DNA from 3 places in the Paenibacillus sp. 79R4 genome. Region 1 is predicted to be linked to each of the others. Evidence: riboswitches for the same ligand, from Rfam matches in the RefSeq annotation. Region 1 holds a riboswitch; each other region holds the start of a gene.
What was found. Region 1 has a riboswitch for cobalamin ahead of DMN77_RS03030 (1-propanol dehydrogenase PduQ). Riboswitches for the same ligand answer to the same signal wherever they lie in the genome.

Region 1 (6,037 bases):
TCGATATACATTTGCTGCGGAGCCTGGACATACCTACCTGATCGTACTTAATAAACAGTAATTTTATAAAGGAGTAAATAACTATGAATAATGAATTGAAGAAGCAGCCAACGGATTATGTTATGGCTCTGCCAACTCCGGAGCAGCTGGCCTGGCAGGATAAGGAGCTGGGCTTGTTTTGTCATTTTGGAATGAATACGTTCTGCGATCAAGAATGGGGAGAAGGCAATGATTCACCTGCTCTGTTCAATCCAACGGAACTGGATGCACGGCAGTGGGTTAGAACGGCAAAAGAGGCGGGATTTCGCTATTTTGTATTGACGGCGAAGCATCATGACGGGTTCTGCCTCTGGCCAACCTCGACAACCGATTATTCCGTCGCTTCCAGCCCGCGGAAAAATGGACAAGGCGACGTTGTAAGAGAATGTGCGAACGCCTGCCGTGAGGAAGGTGTCGGCTTTGGCATCTATGTCTCTCCTTGGGACAGACATGAGCCATGTTATTCAGATCCACAGAAATACGACGACTTCTATTGTCGTCAATTAGAGGAATTGCTAACGGGTTACGGGCCCCTGGTGGAAATCTGGTTCGATGGCGCTGGCTCCGAAGGCCGTGAATATGACTGGCGGCGGATTATCGGCCTTGTCAAGCAGCACCAGCCAGAGGCGATGATCTTCAATATGGGCGCTCCGACGATACGCTGGGTTGGTAATGAGGATGGACTGGCCCCTTACCCGTGCTGGAATACGGCAAAAACAGCGAAAGGAAGCATGTTCAGTGAAGCTTCCTTGCAGTGGCTGCCGGAGACTCCGGATTGGGTGCCGGCGGAATGCGATGTGCCGATCCGCAAGGATCACTGGTTCTGGCATCCGAATGATGAGAGCTCTTTATTGACCTTAGAGCAATTGATGGATATTTATTACCGTTCAGTGGGGCATGGCGCGACCCTTCTGCTTAACGTCTCTCCGGACGATCGCGGGCTGCTCCCCGAGATAGATGCGAAGCGTCTGCTGGAGCTCGGAGAGGAGATCAGACGTAGATTCAGCCATCCTCTGGCTGAGACGGGGGGCAGCGGTGAACTGCTGGAACTGGAGTTGGTCGAAGCCGCGTTGATTGATCACGTGGTGCTGATGGAAGATATAGCGTACGGGGAACGAGTGCGCCAATATGTTCTTGAAGTCCATGCGGATGGAGAATGGAAGGAGCTCGTTCATGGCAGCGCAATCGGCCACAAGAAAATCGATGTCTTGACACCCGTAAATGCAGATAAAATCCGGTTGCGGCTTACGGAATCTGTGGCTAACCCTATCATCCGCAAATTTGCTGTATACAGCTCGCAATAGTTCTAAATAAATTTGACGACGTATTACAAAAGCCTTCTTTTCCTGGTTGGGATAATTCCTGGTTGGGATAAGAAGGCCTTTGTAATTAGGATGGGTTATAATAATAAGCAGGACAACCTAAGGAGCAAGATATCGAGTGCAAGGAGAATAGAAAAGCATGAAGGAAATAGAGAATTTAAGCAATTATGCTGTAGTAGAAGCATTTATTAATGAGCATGAGTTAAGTTTCCTGTACGTGTCCAAGCCGGATTGCAGCGTGTGCCACGCTATTCTCCCCAAGCTGAGAGCATTATTGGAGCATTTTCCGCAAATGAAGTTAGGACAAGTCAATGCGCTGCAGGTAGAAGAAGTCGCCGGGCATTTGTCGATCTTCACAGCTCCCACGCTGCTCCTATTTGTCAAAGGCAAGGCATATCTGAGAGAGGATCGTTTCGTCCGTTTTGCGGATTTAGAGGAGAAGCTGGCCAGAATATATGAATTCTACACTTCGGATTAACTCATCCGACTATATGTTCTCGGATTTGCCATTATCAGTCCGTGATATCAGGTCCATTTGTTCAGATTTATATTGCCAATGGTGTCGTTTGTGCTATAATGATGTCGAATGGGCAGCCATTCACGTCATGTACAATAGAAAAAGTTATAGACAATGGAAGTTTGGTGTAAATCCAACGCGGTCCCGCCACTGTGATAGACCGAATACGCGGTCTTAAGTCAGGTCTTTTGTCTATGAACTTTGCCAAGACCGGTCATTTCGAGGCGAAAGTGGCTGGTTTACAAGTCTAGTGATGTTCACGCCTCGCTAGGCTTTTTTAATTTGCAGCAGGCTCCGACAATGTCGTCGGTACAGCCGGGTGTTCGCCGCCGAACATATACAATGATGTATTTCAACCCAACCGGGAAATTCTTCAGGGCTGAAGAAACCGTGCACAATGGAGTGCATATCCCTTTTTTTATGTTCATAGCCGTTTATGTGTCTGATCTAAGGACAAGTTCCGGAAGCGGTTGACGCAGATCGGAATAACGGTGTACAGTATAAATGGAAAATTAAATGATAAGAAGCTGCACAATGGCGTGCGCTTATGATAACAAGCAAAGAGGCTTTTGAAGGGAACATCCCTTTGAATGGCCTCTTTTTTTGTTGCAATTACTTCTTGGAGGTGCTTGTATGGATAAACTTTCAATTAAAGCCGACCTCTACATGGGGCAAGGCGCAATGGATCGTCTATCGGAATGGCGAGACAAACGAGTGTTCATCGTCACGGATCCATTTATGATCAAGTCTGGAATGATTGATCGGGTGATTGATCGGTTGGACAGCAGCAATGAGCAGTATATTTTCAGCAATATCGTACCTGATCCGCCGATCGAAGTGGTTACGGAAGGCGTCGAGGCGCTTGGCTCGTTCAACACCGATCTGATCATTGCCATTGGCGGCGGTTCAGCTATCGATGCGGCTAAAGCGATGAAATTGTTTGCCCAAAAACTGCTTGGCCGGCGTGATATCCCGTTCATCGCTATTCCGACAACAAGTGGAACCGGGTCGGAAGTTACGTCATTCTCCGTTATCAGCGACAAACAGAAAAACATTAAGTATCCGCTTGTATCCGACGATATGCTGCCGCAAGAAGCGATTCTGGATCCTGAGCTTGTCCAAAGCGTGCCGGATTTTATCACGGCTGATACCGGGATGGATGTGCTGACGCATGCGATTGAAGCGTACGTATCGATCAAAGCCAATGATATTTCCGATGCGCTGGCGGAGAAAGCAATGAAGCTGGTCTTTGCCTATTTGCCACGAGCTTATAAAGATGGGAATGATCTGGAAGCGCGCGAAAAAATGCATAATGCCTCCTGCCTTGCGGGGATGGCCTTTAATATTGCCTCACTGGGATTGAATCACGGGATCGCCCATGTAGCAGGAGCCAAATTCAAAATTGCCCACGGACGCATGAATGCAGTTCTCCTTCCGCATGTTATCGAATTTAATGCAGATTACAAGCCGGGATACGGCAAAGAGGACAGCAACAGAGCGGCGATTCGCTATGCTGAAATTGCCAAGATTTTAGGGTTGTCGGCCCCCCATGCGAAGAGCGGCGTCCGCAGTCTTATCCAAGCGATCAAACAGCTGCAGAAGCAGGTGAATATGCCACAGACGCTGCGAGAATGCGGTGTGGAACAAGCATTGCTTGAAGAGATGAGGGAATCGATCGCTGAAGGAGCGCTGAAAGACGGGTGTACGGAAACGAATCCACGTGTTCCTGCGGCAGAGGATGTGCTTCGAATTTTGAACAAAATGTTTCAATTCTAGGATCAAGTCGAGATTTGACGGATTTTGTGTTGACATCGCTTGCATTATTCAAATATAGTAAAAGTAACACAACGGCGTGTTGCCTATAATCAAAGCAAAGTGGCTTCTTAAAAATTCCGCGTGAACTTTTCCGCGTAAACTTTTAAGGGGCTTTTATTGTTTTTTGCAGGGGATTTTAGCGTTTTTGATACGAGAGTGAGATGAGAAGCATGGAACAAGGAGCCGAGAAACAACGTGTAATTCAGGAGTATGTGCCTGGTAAACAGGTCACATTGGCTCACATTATTGCAAACCCGAACCCGGATATATATAAGAAGCTGGGACTCGGAAACGAAGCGCATCAGTCGATCGGCGTCATGACGATTACCCCGAGCGAAGCCTCCATTATCGCTGCGGATATCGCAACAAAGGCGGCTGGCGTCCAGATCGGTTTTGTCGATCGTTTCAGCGGCTCACTTGTTATTACGGGCGATGTATCATCAGTTGAATCTGCGATCAGCGAAGTGTTGCTTGGATTGCAAAATATATTGGGCTTCTCGGCGAATACAAGTATTACGAGAACGTAGGGGAAGCTTAGGATGAAGAAAATCATATTTGCCGGAAGTACGGGATCGGGCAAAACCACGCTGTGCCAATGGTTGCACGGTGAGAAGATTGCCTACAAGAAAACGCAAGCCGTCGAAAATTTCGATCAGGCCATCGATACGCCTGGCGAATGCATCGAGAATCGGTATTTATACAAAATGCTGTTGGTCTCCAGTGTAGACGCTGACGTAATCGGACTGGTTCAGGATTGTACCAAAGAAGACAGCTACTTCCCGCCGGCTTTTGCGACAGTATTTGCCAAACCGGTTATCGGGGTGGTAACGAAAGTCGAGCTGGCTAAGTCGCAAGAGGAAATCGAACAGGCCAGAGCTCATTTGGCGGCAGCTGGGGTGGAGCAAGTTTTTGAAGTCTCAACGATCGAGAATGTAGGAGTGGATGCCCTTCGAGATTACTTAGAGGAGTAAACGATTCCGGTTCAATGCAAGCGGGACTTTAACTGTATGGCAGACAAGCAAATAACGACAGACAATGAGGTGCATGACGCATGAATGGAAAAATTGTAATAGTCGATGACGAACCTATTACAAGAATGGATATTCGTGAGATGCTCGAGGAGGCGGACTACAATGTAGTAGGCGAAGCTTCCGATGGCTTTGAAGCTATCGAATTATGCAAGAAGCATCTGCCTGACCTCGTCATCATGGATGTTCAAATGCCCATTTTGGATGGGCTTAAGGCGAGCAAACGAATTCACTCAGAGCAGCTGGCAGGCGGGATCATTCTATTGACCGCTTACAGCGACAAACAGACGATTGAAAAGGCATCCGCTGTCGGTGCGCTTGGCTACCTGGTAAAGCCGCTTGATGAAAAGTCGTTCATTCCTATGGTGGAAGTAACCATCGCCAAAGGCAGGGAATTCCGCAAGCTGGAACAAAATCTCTCGAAGCTCACGCAGAAGATGGAAGAACGCAAAGCCGTCGAAAAAGCAAAGGGCATATTGATGAGAGAAAACGGTTATACGGAAGAAGAAGCCTATCAAACCCTGCGCAAACTAAGCATGGATCGACGGTGTCCAATGATTGAAATTGCAAGCACTATCGTCATTTCCTATGATTGATTTCAAAGAGCGGGTCAGGCAGTTGTGCCACCTTCATACCGGATTGTCGGAAGGGGAGATAACCCAGATCTGCGAAATTGCCGAGTCTTTCGAAATGACCGAGGTGGAGGATGATGTCTTCATCGACGTATTGTCCAGCATGGCAAACGAAGCAGTGGTAGTATACCATCGCAGTCCCTGTCCAGGAAAATCGGTATATCAATTTCCGGTAACGGGTAAAAGGGCGCTTCGTGAAAATGAACCTGGCGTTCTGCGCACGTTGGAGACAGGCATTATGTCGCAGGGGCTCGTTGCCAATACACAGGAGAATCATCTGGTTCGGCAAACGGTATATCCTATTAAAAATCAGGCAGGCGTCATTGCCGTCCTGATCTATGAAAAAGATATCAGCGATAATATACAAGCCCACTTCAATATGCAGGGGATGTCATACGAGGATGGGGAGATGTCCTCAATGCTGACGGCAATGCTGCAGTTCAAGGATTCGATCATCAATCAATTGGAGGATGCCGTTCTGGTGTTCGACAAATACGGGTTTTTGAAGCTGAAAAACGAACGGGCGGATGTATATTACAGACAGCTTGGTTATTTGGAAGATATCCAGGGGTTGCATTACGATAATTTATCACTGGATCAGACGATGTTCTCGGAGGTGATGAGCCAGCATTCCTCCTCCCCATGTTGTCCGCTTACAGTTGAGGTGAAAGCCGCGGGCCGTTA
Region 2 (6,037 bases), on a different contig from region 1:
TCCCCCTAATAAGGTCGCTCATTTCCGTTAGATTTTCTAAAATCGCTTTTTTGTTCAAATAGCGCACCTCATTTCCGTTAGGTTCTTAGGACAAAGAGCAGATACTCAAGGAACCACCTAATATATGCGCTCAACTACGATTATCTTATCGAGATTCGAAGGTTACAGCGTATGAGGCCATCGCGGAGGCAGGTTATAGATTTTAACAATGTACAGATACCTATGATCGATCTCATACATGAGCCCTGTTTACAGCTTATCTTATTAAAATTCAAGAGTTACAGTGTATGAGGCTCTTGCAAGGGAAATCCAGCCTTTAACAAGGAGAAGAAACCTATGGACGACCTTATAAGTGCGCTCAATTACGATTATCTTATCGAGATTCGAATGTTACAGCGTATGAGGCCATCGCGGGTTAGTCTCTAGCTTTTCTTTTTGCGGGGAAAAGGGGTATGATGGTGCTCTGAGGAATTCAATTGGTCAAAAGAGGAATGAGAGATTTGATGCAGCAAATGGAGAGTTCCAGCCGATATATTTACCCTTTTGCCTGTCATGAGACAGAGCGTGATCTGTGCAGGATGGAGCTTCAGGCGCTATTTGGATATGCTGTTGATCCTGTTGGACCGTATCCATTTGTGGATACGTCCATTGTAATCGATCCGAGCCGCAGTCCTTATCTGTCGCTGAGGATGGATGTATGGATTAGCGAGGTTTCTTGGGAGGAACTGCTGCGGCAGGCAGCTGAGCTGGAGCTTCAGGATAGGACATTTAAAGTAAAATATATCAAAAATGGTGATCCGCGCAGCTTTGACGAGCAGCGGCAGATGGAGCGTCAGGTTGGGAGTGTGATTCGCGGCAAGGCGGAGATGCGTACGCCGGATCTGATCTATGGCTTGCTCTCTCATCACGGGCGCTGGACGCTGGGGGTCTGTCATCCGGCACGTTCAGTCTGGCTGGAGCATAAGCATAAGCCGCAAAATTACTCGACAGGACTCAGCACCGCAGTTGCTCGCGCATTAGTTAATATCGCGGCTCCTCAACCGGATGGCTTGCGGTTGATCGATCCCTGCTGCGGCATGGGCAATGTGCTGATCGAGGCGTTGTCGATGGGGATCGACATGGTCGGTCGGGATATTAATCCGCTGGCGATTAAGGGCGCACGTGTGAATTTGCACCATTTTGGCTATGAGTCGAAAGGCTTGGTAGAGATCGGTGATATGAACGACATAACTGAACATTACGACGCCGCGGTTCTTGATATGCCCTATAATCTCTGTTCGGTGCTTCCACGAGATGAACGGATTAGGATGCTTACGAGTCTGAAGCGAATTAGCATCCGTTCGGTGATTGTCTCTTCAGAGCCGCTTGAGGAGGAGATTCGCGAGGCCGGTCTGACGGTAATGGATCAAGGGAAAATCTTGAAAGGTTCATTTATTCGCAATGTATGGCTGTGCAGGAGCGAGTGAGGGGGGTTAAGGCCATCTTAATGCAGAATTGCTGCAGTAGATAGAGCTATATGAACGGCTCTGGATATTGTGTTCAATCTTCTTTTCCCCTATAATCCAATAGAGAAGATAGCCTTGCTTCGAGCTGATTAATTGAATAAAAATACTTGCTGGTCCTGAGTTAGCGGCGCATGACGCCATACGCTCGGGTGAAAAGGGAAGCCGGTGCAAGTCCGGCGCGGTCCCGCCACTGTAAACAGGAACGAAGCCTAATTTGCCACTGTCAGCGCTCAAGTTGATGGGAAGGCGGGCTTCAAGTCTTAACCTGTAAGTCAGGAGACCTGCCGCGAGTATATGAGACGGTCCTTCGAGGAAAGGATGGCGTTCTGCTAAGCTAAAGATGCTGATCTGCGTATGGAGGTTACTTGTTCTGTCCGGATCAGACATAATACTTTGTAGACGTAACCCATCCTATCGGATCGGGTTTTCTTTTTGTTGTAGTAGTTTCAAAAAGTCCGCTTTTGATCAGAAATTAAAAAATCCTGCCGGAAGCAGGAGCCTCGGTGCTGAAAGGCGACCTTTTTGAACACCACTTGCAAGGACTCCAAGCATAAGCAATGGCGTGCAAGAACAAAAGCAAGAACAAAAGCAAGAACAAAAGCAAGAACAAAAGCAAGAACAAAAGCAAGAACAAAAGCAAGAACAAAAGCAAGAACAAAAGCAAGAACAAAAAATTATTCAAAAGGAGAGGGAAAACTTGAAGAACTGGAGAAAAATATGGGCGGCCGCCCTACTGACGCTCGTCATTATGGTCGTTGCAGGATGTGGCACCAATGATTCAACGAATAATGCTGCGAACGGGGCGGCAAATAACAGCACGAATCAGGCTGTTGAACAGAGCAACAATAGCGGAAATGCAGGGGAAGCACAGCATACGGCCTACCCGCTTACGGTAAAGGATGATTTCGGCACGGAGGTTACATTTGACGCGGCTCCGCAGAAGATTGTCTCCTTGTCTCCTTCGGAAACGGAAGGTTTGTTCGCAATCGGTCTGGACGAGCAGATTGTCGGCGTCTCCGATAATGATGATTACCCGGAAGCCGCGTTGTCCAAGCCGAAGATGGGCGGCTTCCAAGTTAATGTAGAATCCGTTGTAGCGGCTGAACCGGATCTTGTCGTTGTAACAGGGACGATGATCAAGGAAGAGACGATCAAGAGCTTGACTGATCTCGGGATTAAAGTATTTAAATCCAATCCGAAGACAGTGAATAACGTAATGGACCATATTAAGATGATTGGACAAATTACGGATCATCAAGCTGAGGCGGAGCAAGTTGTAAAGCAGATGCAGGATGAGCTGAACCAAGTAACAGAAGCCGTAAAATCGGTTAAAGAAGAAGATAAGAAAAAAGTATATATCGAGTTCTCGCCAGGCTGGACTGTTGGTAAAGGCGAGTTTATGGACGAGATGATTACGCTCGCCGGAGGCGTTAACGTTGCTTCCGATATAGAAGGCTGGAGCCAGATCAACGAAGAGAATATCATCAAGGCAAATCCTGATGTGATTCTGTATGCCAAGAGCGTAATTGAAAATGACAAGACCTTGGCCGAGATTGTAAAAGGACGCAGCGGCTGGGATCAAATTACGGCTGTGAAAAATGATCAGGTTATCGGACTGGATGATAATTTGCTTAGCCGTCCGGGCCCACGCGTAACGCAAGGACTGATTGAAGTGGCCAAAGCGATCTATCCGGAATTGATGCAGCCATGAGGACGAAGCTGGCCGGATACGGAATCATAGGTCTTGCTTTGCTCGCAATCACCGTCTTGATCTGTATCGGGGTTGGCTCGGTATATTTGCCGGCCGGAGAGATTATCGCCATTCTCGCGCATCATATTCCGTGGGTTGGCGATCATATTACTCCGGATTGGAGCATGGCTTCTGAACAGATTGTTATGAAGGTTCGCCTTCCGCGAGTGATGCTGGGCCTGCTGGTCGGCGCTTCGCTCGCGGTAGCGGGCTCTGCTTTTCAGGGAGTACTGCGCAATCCGCTCTCCGATCCATTTACACTTGGCGTGTCATCGGGCTCAGCGCTAGGGGCCGCAGTATTAATCTTTCTTGGCTGGCAGTACTCCGTAATCGGAGTGTTCACACTGCCGGCTGTTGCATTTTTAACAGGATCTTTAACGTTATGGATCGTGATGTGGCTGGCTCGGGAGAACGGGAAAATACCGATCGAGAATTTGATTCTATCAGGCGTTGTGATGCAGTCTTTCCTCGGGGCTGTCGTCTCCTTTCTGACAGCGATGTCGAAGAAGACGGTGAATGAAATTTTATATTGGACGATGGGCTCCTTAAGCTTGCGAGGATGGTCGTATACGGCCATCCTGCTGCCATATTTGGCGCTGGGGTTCATTTATCTCTGGAGTCGGGCCAGGACGCTGAATTTGCTCGCGCTTGGCGAGCGACAAGCCACCCATACGGGACTCAATGTGGAATTTACCAAGTTATCGGTGTTGTTCGTGGCCACGCTGCTCACGGCAGCGGCTGTCTCGGTATCCGGAGTGATTGGCTTTGTCGGCCTGGTCGTACCGCATATTATTCGCCTGATTACGGGTCCTGATTATCGCCTGATTATTCCGCTCTCCGCGCTTGGCGGGGGCATCTTCATGATGTGGAGCGATCTGGCAGCGCGTTCGCTGCTGGCGCCAATCGAGATACCGTTGGGAATTGTCACAGCCTTCGTAGGGGCGCCTTTCTTCGCTTACTTGCTGTATCGCAAGAAGAAGGAAAGAGAGGTGGAGATGCGTTGATTGAAGTGCGGCATATTGATAAATCATATGGAAGTTTGTCCGTACTTGAGGATATAAACTGGCGGGTCCAACGCGGGCAGTTCTGGGGCATCATCGGTCCAAATGGCAGCGGGAAATCAACGTTGATCAGCCTCTTGTCCGGAGTAGAGAAGCCGAACCGCGGCGAGATCAGCCTGGATGGCAGGCTGATTGCCGAATACGGGCGCAAGGAGCTGTCGCGCAAGCTGGCGGTTTTGCAGCAGGATGGGCTTCCGGCAGTAGCCTATCCTGTCCGGGAAGTGATTGAGATGGGGCGGTTTCCGTTCCAGAATTGGCGCGGCAGAGAAGATAGTGAAGCCGCTCGGCAACTAATGGACGGTATTATGGATAAGCTTGAGCTGAATGCTCTGGCTCATCGGCCGCTTCATGTATTAAGCGGCGGACAGCGGCAGCGGGTGGCCTTGGGCAAAGTGATGGCCCAGCAGCCTGAGATCGTCCTGCTCGATGAGCCAACGACTTATCTGGATATCCGACATCAGACACAGTTTATGGAGCTGGTCGCCAGCTGGCAGCGTGAAGCGGGCTTGACGGTCGTATCGGTCATGCATGATCTCAATCTGGCCGCGCTGTATTGCGACCATTTGCTTGTGCTTCATCAGGGGAAAATTGTGTCAGAAGGTTCACCTGCGGAAATTATTAATTCTGAATTGATTGAAGCGGTATTTCAGGTGCAGTCTCATATCGTTGCTCACCCCGATCACGGAGAGCCCCAGTTATTGCTGCGTAAGGAAACTAGTAGTGAATGATAGAGCATCTAAACTGGTGAACAGGTCATCGCTAGTTCATATTTTGCAGCAGGATCTTGCAATATTAGTGATATAGTTATGGTATAGTCGCATATCACGCATCAGGAAGGGGATATACACATGAATCATTTAATCGCACAAGTTATCGATAAAATCTCAGCTCCGGACGAGGCTGCTTCAGCAGCTGCGGCAGAGCATCTCGATCAGTTAACCAAGCCGCCGGGGAGCCTCGGGAAGCTGGAGAATCTGGCCGTGAAGCTAGCGGGAATTACCGGGAAGGTACATCCCGATTTATCCAAGCGTTCTGTCATCGTTATGGCTGCTGATCATGGTGTGTGCGAGGAAGGCATCAGTGCTTTTCCAGCGGAGGTAACTCCGCAGATGGTACATAACTTCCTGGCCGGTGGAGCAGCAGTGAATGTGCTGGCTCGTCAAGCCGGAGCCGAGGTGATGTGCGTGGACATCGGAGTAAATGCCAAATTGTCACACCCGGAGCTTGTTATGAAGAAGATCCGCTATGGGACAGCGAATATGGCCAAAGGTCCGGCGATGAGCCGTGAGGAAGCGGAAGCGGCCGTACTGGCGGGAATCGATACGGTGGAGGCGGCAGTAGCCAACGGATCAAGATTGTTCGTGACCGGCGAGATGGGGATCGGTAATACCACGGCCAGTGCGGCAGTGATGAGCGTGTTGACCGGAAAATCGCCGCAGGAATGCGTTGGCCGGGGAACGGGTCTTAATGACGAACGCCTTCAGCATAAGATTGCTGTCGTCCAGAAGGCAATTGATGTTAACCAGCCGGATATGAACGATCCGCTGGATGTACTATCCAAGATTGGCGGGCTCGAAATCGCCGGCCTGACCGGGGTGATTCTGGCTGCCGCTGCCCACCATTGTCCGGTCGTCATTGACGGATTTATCTCCAGTGCAGCGGCATTAATTGCGCAGCGCCTTGCCCCAGAGGCTGCGCATTATATGATCGCCTCGCATGCT
Region 3 (6,037 bases), on a different contig from region 1:
GTGTTCTTGTGGCCGCGGATATCTGATCCACGGGCCCGGACTTTGCCGAGATAGACACCGATTCCGCCGCCCATCTTGCTGAGGCGAGCCACATCGGTATTGGAGTCGAAGATCCCTTCGAGGGAATCGTCAACGGTATCGATGAAGCAGCTGGAGAGCTGCCCGGCTACCTTCTTGCCGGCATTGGACATCGTTGGCGTTGCCGCGGTCATGTAAATATGGCTCATCGCCCAGTAGGCTTCTTTGACAAGCTCCATCCGTCTCTCTGCCGGTTCTTTATGCATCAAGTACATGGCAATGACCATGTAGCGTTCTTGCGGCAGCTCCATGGTGCGACCTTCAAAGTCAGCAGCCAGATAACGCTCGGATAGCGTAAGCAGCCCGATATAGTCGAACAGTAAATCACAGGATGGGTCAATTACCTCTCCAAGCTCGTCGATTTGTTCTTTAGTATAGTACTCTAGCAATTCTTCACGATAGATACCGCTCTTGCATAGGTCGGAGATCAGATGGTAGAACGAACCGTAAGGCTGATCCGGATAAGATTTATAGCGGCGGTTCACGGCGGCCTTCTTATACAGGGATGTCAGCAGGGCGCGGGCAGCGGCGAATTTCCACTCCGGCTCTTCCTTGGTCACGAGCTCAAGCGCAGACATCGTAAATGCACTGCTGATCTCCTCTCCGGTAACGACATCGCGTCTCAATTTGGATTGCACACCGCGCAGCAGGCGCTCCTTATCGATTTTGTTCAAGCCCTCCAGAATACGGTCGGCGTAGATGCCCAGACGCTCGCTGTCGAACGCCAGTTGGCGGTTATTAGGTTTGGTTACAAATGATGGCATGGAATATCCTCGCTTTCGTGATATAAGATCAGGCAGCAGCCAAAGCTGTGCGAAACTACAAAACTTGTTATTTAAAATTGCAAATAAACAGCGAAAAAAAGGGGCGCTGAGAGAGTATGTCGCGCCGGTTGGTATATATTTCACCATATTCACTGTGAGAAACATCACAGATTATCAATTATACAAGAAACGAGGTAGGCTAGAAAGAGTACAAGGGTTCCCAATCTATAACTTTTTGGGCTGCCAAGCTCTCTGGAATCCTTATAATACGCTGGTTAGAGCTGCCTCGATAGAGCAGAGAGGGGTCCCTTAAATTTTTTATAAATCTTCCATCGACAAGAACATCACAGCGTTCCAGCAGGCCAAATTCCGGGGTACCCGGCATCGCCAGCAGTTCTTCAAATGTATATCCTGTATATATCCAGATCGGAACCGGGCCAGCTTCCTGGCGCAATCGATCGATGAAATCATTGACCTCTTCAGCAGAGAAAAAGGGATCGCCGCCAAGAATAGAGACCCCGCTTAATAGAGGGTTATTTTTAATATCCGAGATAATCTCTGCCTGCCGTTCTTCTGTAAATGGTTCTCCATAATTGAAGTTCCACGTAGCCGGGCTGAAGCAGCCCGGACAACGGTGGCGGCATCCGCTGATGAAGATGGAGGCGCGCAGGCCTTCGCCTTCATTTATTGATTCCGGGTAATAACCGCAGATGTTCATATCCCGTGTTTCACCCGATCCCGAACCTCTGCCTGTTTAGCGGCGTTGAAGCGGGTCTGATAGTCTCCGGTCAAGTAGCCTGTTACCCGGCGCAGGCGACGGATATGCACATCATTCTCATGCTGACCGCAGGAAGGGCAGGTAGCTCCGATAATCCCCTCATAGCCGCAGGATGTGCAGCGGTCAATCGGATGGTTAATGCTGAAATAGCTGACTTGCTTGGATAACGCAAATTTTACAATGTTGATGAATGCAGCCGGATTATTGCGAGCATTCCCATCCAGCTCGATATAAGAGATAGCGCCGGCGTTGCAAAGATCATGGAACGGGGCTTCCAACTCAATTTTCTTCGCTGCACTTATGGTATAGTACACCGGGATGTGGAACGAATTGGTATAGTATTCACGGTCTACAATTTCAGCCACCTTGCCGTACACAGCCCGGTCACGCTTGGTAAACTTGCCGGACAGCCCTTCGGCAGGCGTTGCGAACAGCGTAATATTCAGATTGTGGCGCTCACTCTGCTCGTCGCAATATTTGCGCATATAAGAGATCAGGTCATAAGCTTTGCGATATACTTCCTCATCTTCGCCATGGTGCTTGCCGTACAATGCCTTCATGCATTCCGCGAGCCCGATGAATCCGATCGACAGGCTGCCGTGCTTGAGCAGGTCTCCAACCTGATCGTCAGGGGCGAGCTGCTCGCCACCTTCCCAGACGCCTTCGCGCATCATGAAATCGGAAGCTTTGGCCTTTTGGCGAGACTGAATCTCGAAGCGGTGCAGCAAGCCATCCGTTGCGATATCCATATAATGCTTCAGCTCGCGGTAGAAGCCGCGCTCATCGGCCTTTTTGCGCCGTCCCAGCGCGATACCGTGCTCCAGTCCAAGCTTGACGAGATTAATTGTATTAAAGGACAGATTGCCTTTGCCGGACAGATGGTTGCGTCCCAAGCGGTCGCTTAATACGCGAGTGCGGCATCCCATGGTTGCAAATTCCGTATCCGGATTGGTGGGGTCATAGTATTGCAGGTTGAGCGGCGCATCCAGGTTAGCGAAGTTGGGATACAGTCGTTTGGCCGAGCATTCTGCGGCCATCAGGAATAGATGATAGTTCGGATCTTCTTTATCCTGATTGATCCCTTGTTTGCATTTGAAAATTTGGATCGGGAAGACCGGTGTCTCACCGCTGCCCAGACCGCGCATCGTCGCCTTCAGCAGGGATTGGATGACCAATTGTCCCTCCGGAGAGGTGCAGGTCCCATAGTTGATGCTGGTGAACGGGATTTGTCCGCCCGCCCGGCTCGACATCGTATTCAAGTTATGAATCAGGCTCTCCGCAGCCTGTAAAGTTTCTGATTCGGTCTCCTTGGAGGCATATTTGAAAGTTCTCGGATATTGCTCCTGAAGGTCGCTGCGACTCATGGAGATTTCACCCAGGTCCGCCGCCTCGTCTCCTTCTTCAAAGTAGCCAAGCCCTTTGCGGAAATACTTCGCGAACGACTTCCTTACATAAGGGGCCAGATCGTGATCCAGTTTATTGGAGGAGACGCCGCCATACTGGGCATTTTGCTGGGATTGGAAAATGATCGCCACCAGCGCCATAGCTGTCATGATCGAATTAGGCGGACGAACGCTGCCATTTCCGGTGTTAAAGCCTTGAGCGAGCAGTTTATCAAATGGAATGAAGATGCAGTTCGTCGTGCCGATGGCATATTGATCCAGGTCATGCACATAGACGATATTGTCTTGAATAGCTTGTACCAGATGGTTAGGCATCACAAAGTGATTTGCATACCATTTGGCGTACTCACTGCCAAATTTGCTCATTTTGCCGGAGAAGCTCTCACCGTTCAGGTTTGCATTCTCGCGCAGTGCATCCAGGTTGGAGCTGGCAACAATTTCTTCCCCTAAATGAATCACCTCATCCAGCATTTGCTCCTGATCCGTATAAATTCGATTTAATAAAGCCATAACTAAGTGCTCCCCTCTAATTACTAGACATTCTAGACATATAAAAAGCATTTCCAACCTGCTTGAAGGTCGAAAATGCCCGATTGCGCTCCATCAAACACAGTACTCCTGTGCTCGGATAGTGTATAGCTGAAATAGTATGTAGCAGCTGCAAGCGGACACCTGCCTGATTCCTCGCAGGTCATTAGCGGTGTCATTGAAACAGGCAGGTCTCCTGGCTTCCGGGTTATTCAGTGGCGCCTTCCCACAGGCTTGCCTACCCGCAGTGGCATATTGCCGCCGAATCGCTTGTATCGCTTGTAGAGTGTGTTCAAAAAGTTCACTTTTTGATCAGCCATCGGTATCAAATCTTGAATTCAGCCGGGCTTTCCGGTGCTTGCGCAGGTATTGCCCGCGCCGCGCTCCTATTGCCTTTGGCTTCATCTAACCTTCTCGGTGTTGAAAACTGACCTTTTTGAACACTCACTTATAGAGGCTGTGAAGCCTCCCAAGCTTCCGGTCACAGTGGCGGGACCGCAGCGGATTTGCACCGCGCTTCCCTTTTAAGATCCGGTAGTATAAAATGCACCGAACCACCTGTTCATACTATATTTGGTTGTCTGGAATTGATCATAGCCCAATATGTTGTGTTTGTAAACAGGTCATAAGAAGGATTGACGAGTGAAAATTAACTGAAAAACAGGAGAAAGCAGATGTGATGCGGCGAGTCGGGGTCGAAAAAAATTGTGAACTTTTATGGACTGCACAGATGCTTGAATGAGTGATTATTGGAGAGAAGGGAGGGGATTCGACTGGCATCTACGAAACCGTCTCTAACGAAACTGGATAACGTTATTTGGACGAAAAAGCGGGACTGAAAAATGTAACGAAACTGGGTATCGCTATTTGGCCCAAAATAGTCGGTTTCAGCAGGTACAAGCCCAAATAACGATATGTAGTTTCGTTAAATTGAATTTGTGCTTTTTTTCGCGGCAATAGCGTTCAGTAGTTTCGTTAGAAGATCTGAGCAGAAATCCAGCGAATCGGAGTTTGAATTTCACCCGGGGTTGTGGTTAGAATAGAATTAATATGGAATAGAAAGGAAGTCTTGAAGATGGCGATAGCAGAAGTAACAGTTATTCCCGTTGGTACAGGAAGCACCAGTCTCAGTTCATATGTAGCCGAGCTGCAGCGCGTGTTGGAGAAGCAAACCGGCATTCAATATACACTGACCTCCATGAGCACGATTATTGAGGGGCAGCTTGAGGATATCTTTACCGCGATCCGGGCCCTTCATGAAGCACCATTCCAATCTGGGGCGATGCGCGTATCCACCTCGATCAAGATCGATGACCGCCGAGATAAAGTGAGCTCCTCTGAGCAGAAGCTGCGCTCCGTACGCGAGAAGCTTTAATCATTTTCCAGTCTTTGTGGTTGCATTTTTCCAAAAAAGCGGTATAATATTTTTTGTTTCTGAAATTCGAAGAGATTATGCTGATGTAGCTCAGCAGGTAGAGCAACGCACTCGTAATGCGTAGGTCGGTGGTTCGAATCCTCTCATCAGCATCCTTACTTTTTCAAGCGTGGCACGGTATCCGAAGTTCTCTGGGGCCGTGCCTTTTTGCGTAAAAAGCTTATGATCTACCGTTTTTCCACCCTTTACTCAAGTGAAGTGGTGTTTTACCATTGCGGGCTCTATCATAACTTGCACCAAAACGAGCGATAATTAAAAGTAAGAAGTAATTTTCCAGGAGGTTTGAAATGAAGAAGTTTATAGCCGGGGTCGTTGTGGGAGTACTGCTCTTCGGGATTGCATCCGTTCTCTCCAGCTCCATCAGGTCTCGAATGAATGTGCAAAAGGGGATTTATACCATTAAAAAAACAGACGGTACCTTGATATCGGAGGGCGCCGTGTTAGGTGGGATTGTTTATGCACCTGTTAGAGCGATGGCTGCAACATTCGGAGTTCCTTTAACCGTGGAGGGGAAGACGGTCTTAGTAGGCGAACCGACCGATTCACAAAGTCCAATGGAAGACAATGTATTAGTCGATGAGACTTTAGAATGGACTAATCGGATTAATCATTTACGTGGTGTAATTAGCAGCTGTGAAGTAAATATAGCGTTGAGAAAGGATAAGATAACAACCTTAGTTGCAGAAATTGAGAAGGAGAAATCAAAACAAAACTCAACGGGTCGACTGAAGCAGCTCGAAGAGGAGCTCAAGGAGAACAAGGATACCTTAAAGGAGCTCCGGGGAGGAATCACCGCCGCAGAGCGGGAAATATCGGAGCTGCAAAAGAAGATAGATGCCAAGAAATAGATTATCAATAATGATGAGAAAATATTTTCTATAATATAGCTTGTGTATGAGTACGGCTTAAAAGAGTGGTCGGTTAATCTCCCGGAAGGGAGGTGATGCCCGTGGGGTTAAAGACGCTTTGATACCTCCAGACAGGAGTAACTTTAACGGGCTGGCTGACGTTAGAGGTATAAGTATATCGCTTTGCCTGGGAGGTCTTATGA

Region 2: it holds a riboswitch for cobalamin, as region 1 does, so the genes downstream of both, DMN77_RS11570 (ABC transporter substrate-binding protein) here and DMN77_RS03030 (1-propanol dehydrogenase PduQ) in region 1, are expected to answer to the same signal.
Region 3: it holds a riboswitch for cobalamin, as region 1 does, so the genes downstream of both, DMN77_RS22845 (anaerobic ribonucleoside triphosphate reductase) here and DMN77_RS03030 (1-propanol dehydrogenase PduQ) in region 1, are expected to answer to the same signal.

The regions. Positions count from the first base shown of each region.
Region 1 is NZ_QJOT01000002.1:229,267-235,303, forward strand. Features, by position in the region: gene DMN77_RS03015 (glycoside hydrolase family 95 protein) at 1-61, shown strand, start outside; gene DMN77_RS03020 (alpha-L-fucosidase) at 84-1,343, shown strand; gene DMN77_RS03025 (thioredoxin family protein) at 1,501-1,839, shown strand; adenosylcobalamin (AdoCbl) riboswitch at 1,968-2,122, shown strand; gene DMN77_RS03030 (1-propanol dehydrogenase PduQ) at 2,512-3,654, shown strand; gene DMN77_RS03035 (BMC domain-containing protein) at 3,864-4,220, shown strand; gene DMN77_RS03040 (EutP/PduV family microcompartment system protein) at 4,233-4,664, shown strand; gene DMN77_RS03045 (ANTAR domain-containing response regulator) at 4,745-5,317, shown strand; gene DMN77_RS03050 (sensor histidine kinase) at 5,310-6,037, shown strand, end outside.
Region 2 is NZ_QJOT01000007.1:87,768-93,804, forward strand. Features, by position in the region: gene DMN77_RS11565 (TRM11 family SAM-dependent methyltransferase) at 504-1,466, shown strand; cobalamin riboswitch at 1,599-1,808, shown strand; gene DMN77_RS11570 (ABC transporter substrate-binding protein) at 2,203-3,216, shown strand; gene DMN77_RS11575 (FecCD family ABC transporter permease) at 3,213-4,259, shown strand; gene DMN77_RS11580 (ABC transporter ATP-binding protein) at 4,265-5,044, shown strand; gene cobT (nicotinate-nucleotide--dimethylbenzimidazole phosphoribosyltransferase) at 5,165-6,037, shown strand, end outside.
Region 3 is NZ_QJOT01000026.1:38,959-44,995, reverse strand. Features, by position in the region: gene DMN77_RS22855 (ribonucleoside-diphosphate reductase subunit alpha) at 1-842, opposite strand, end outside; gene nrdG (anaerobic ribonucleoside-triphosphate reductase activating protein) at 1,042-1,560, opposite strand; gene DMN77_RS22845 (anaerobic ribonucleoside triphosphate reductase) at 1,557-3,533, opposite strand; cobalamin riboswitch at 3,896-4,120, opposite strand; gene DMN77_RS22840 (MTH1187 family thiamine-binding protein) at 4,627-4,926, shown strand; tRNA gene DMN77_RS22835 (tRNA-Thr) at 5,006-5,078, shown strand; gene DMN77_RS22830 (hypothetical protein) at 5,274-5,834, shown strand; gene DMN77_RS22825 (hypothetical protein) at 6,034-6,037, shown strand, end outside.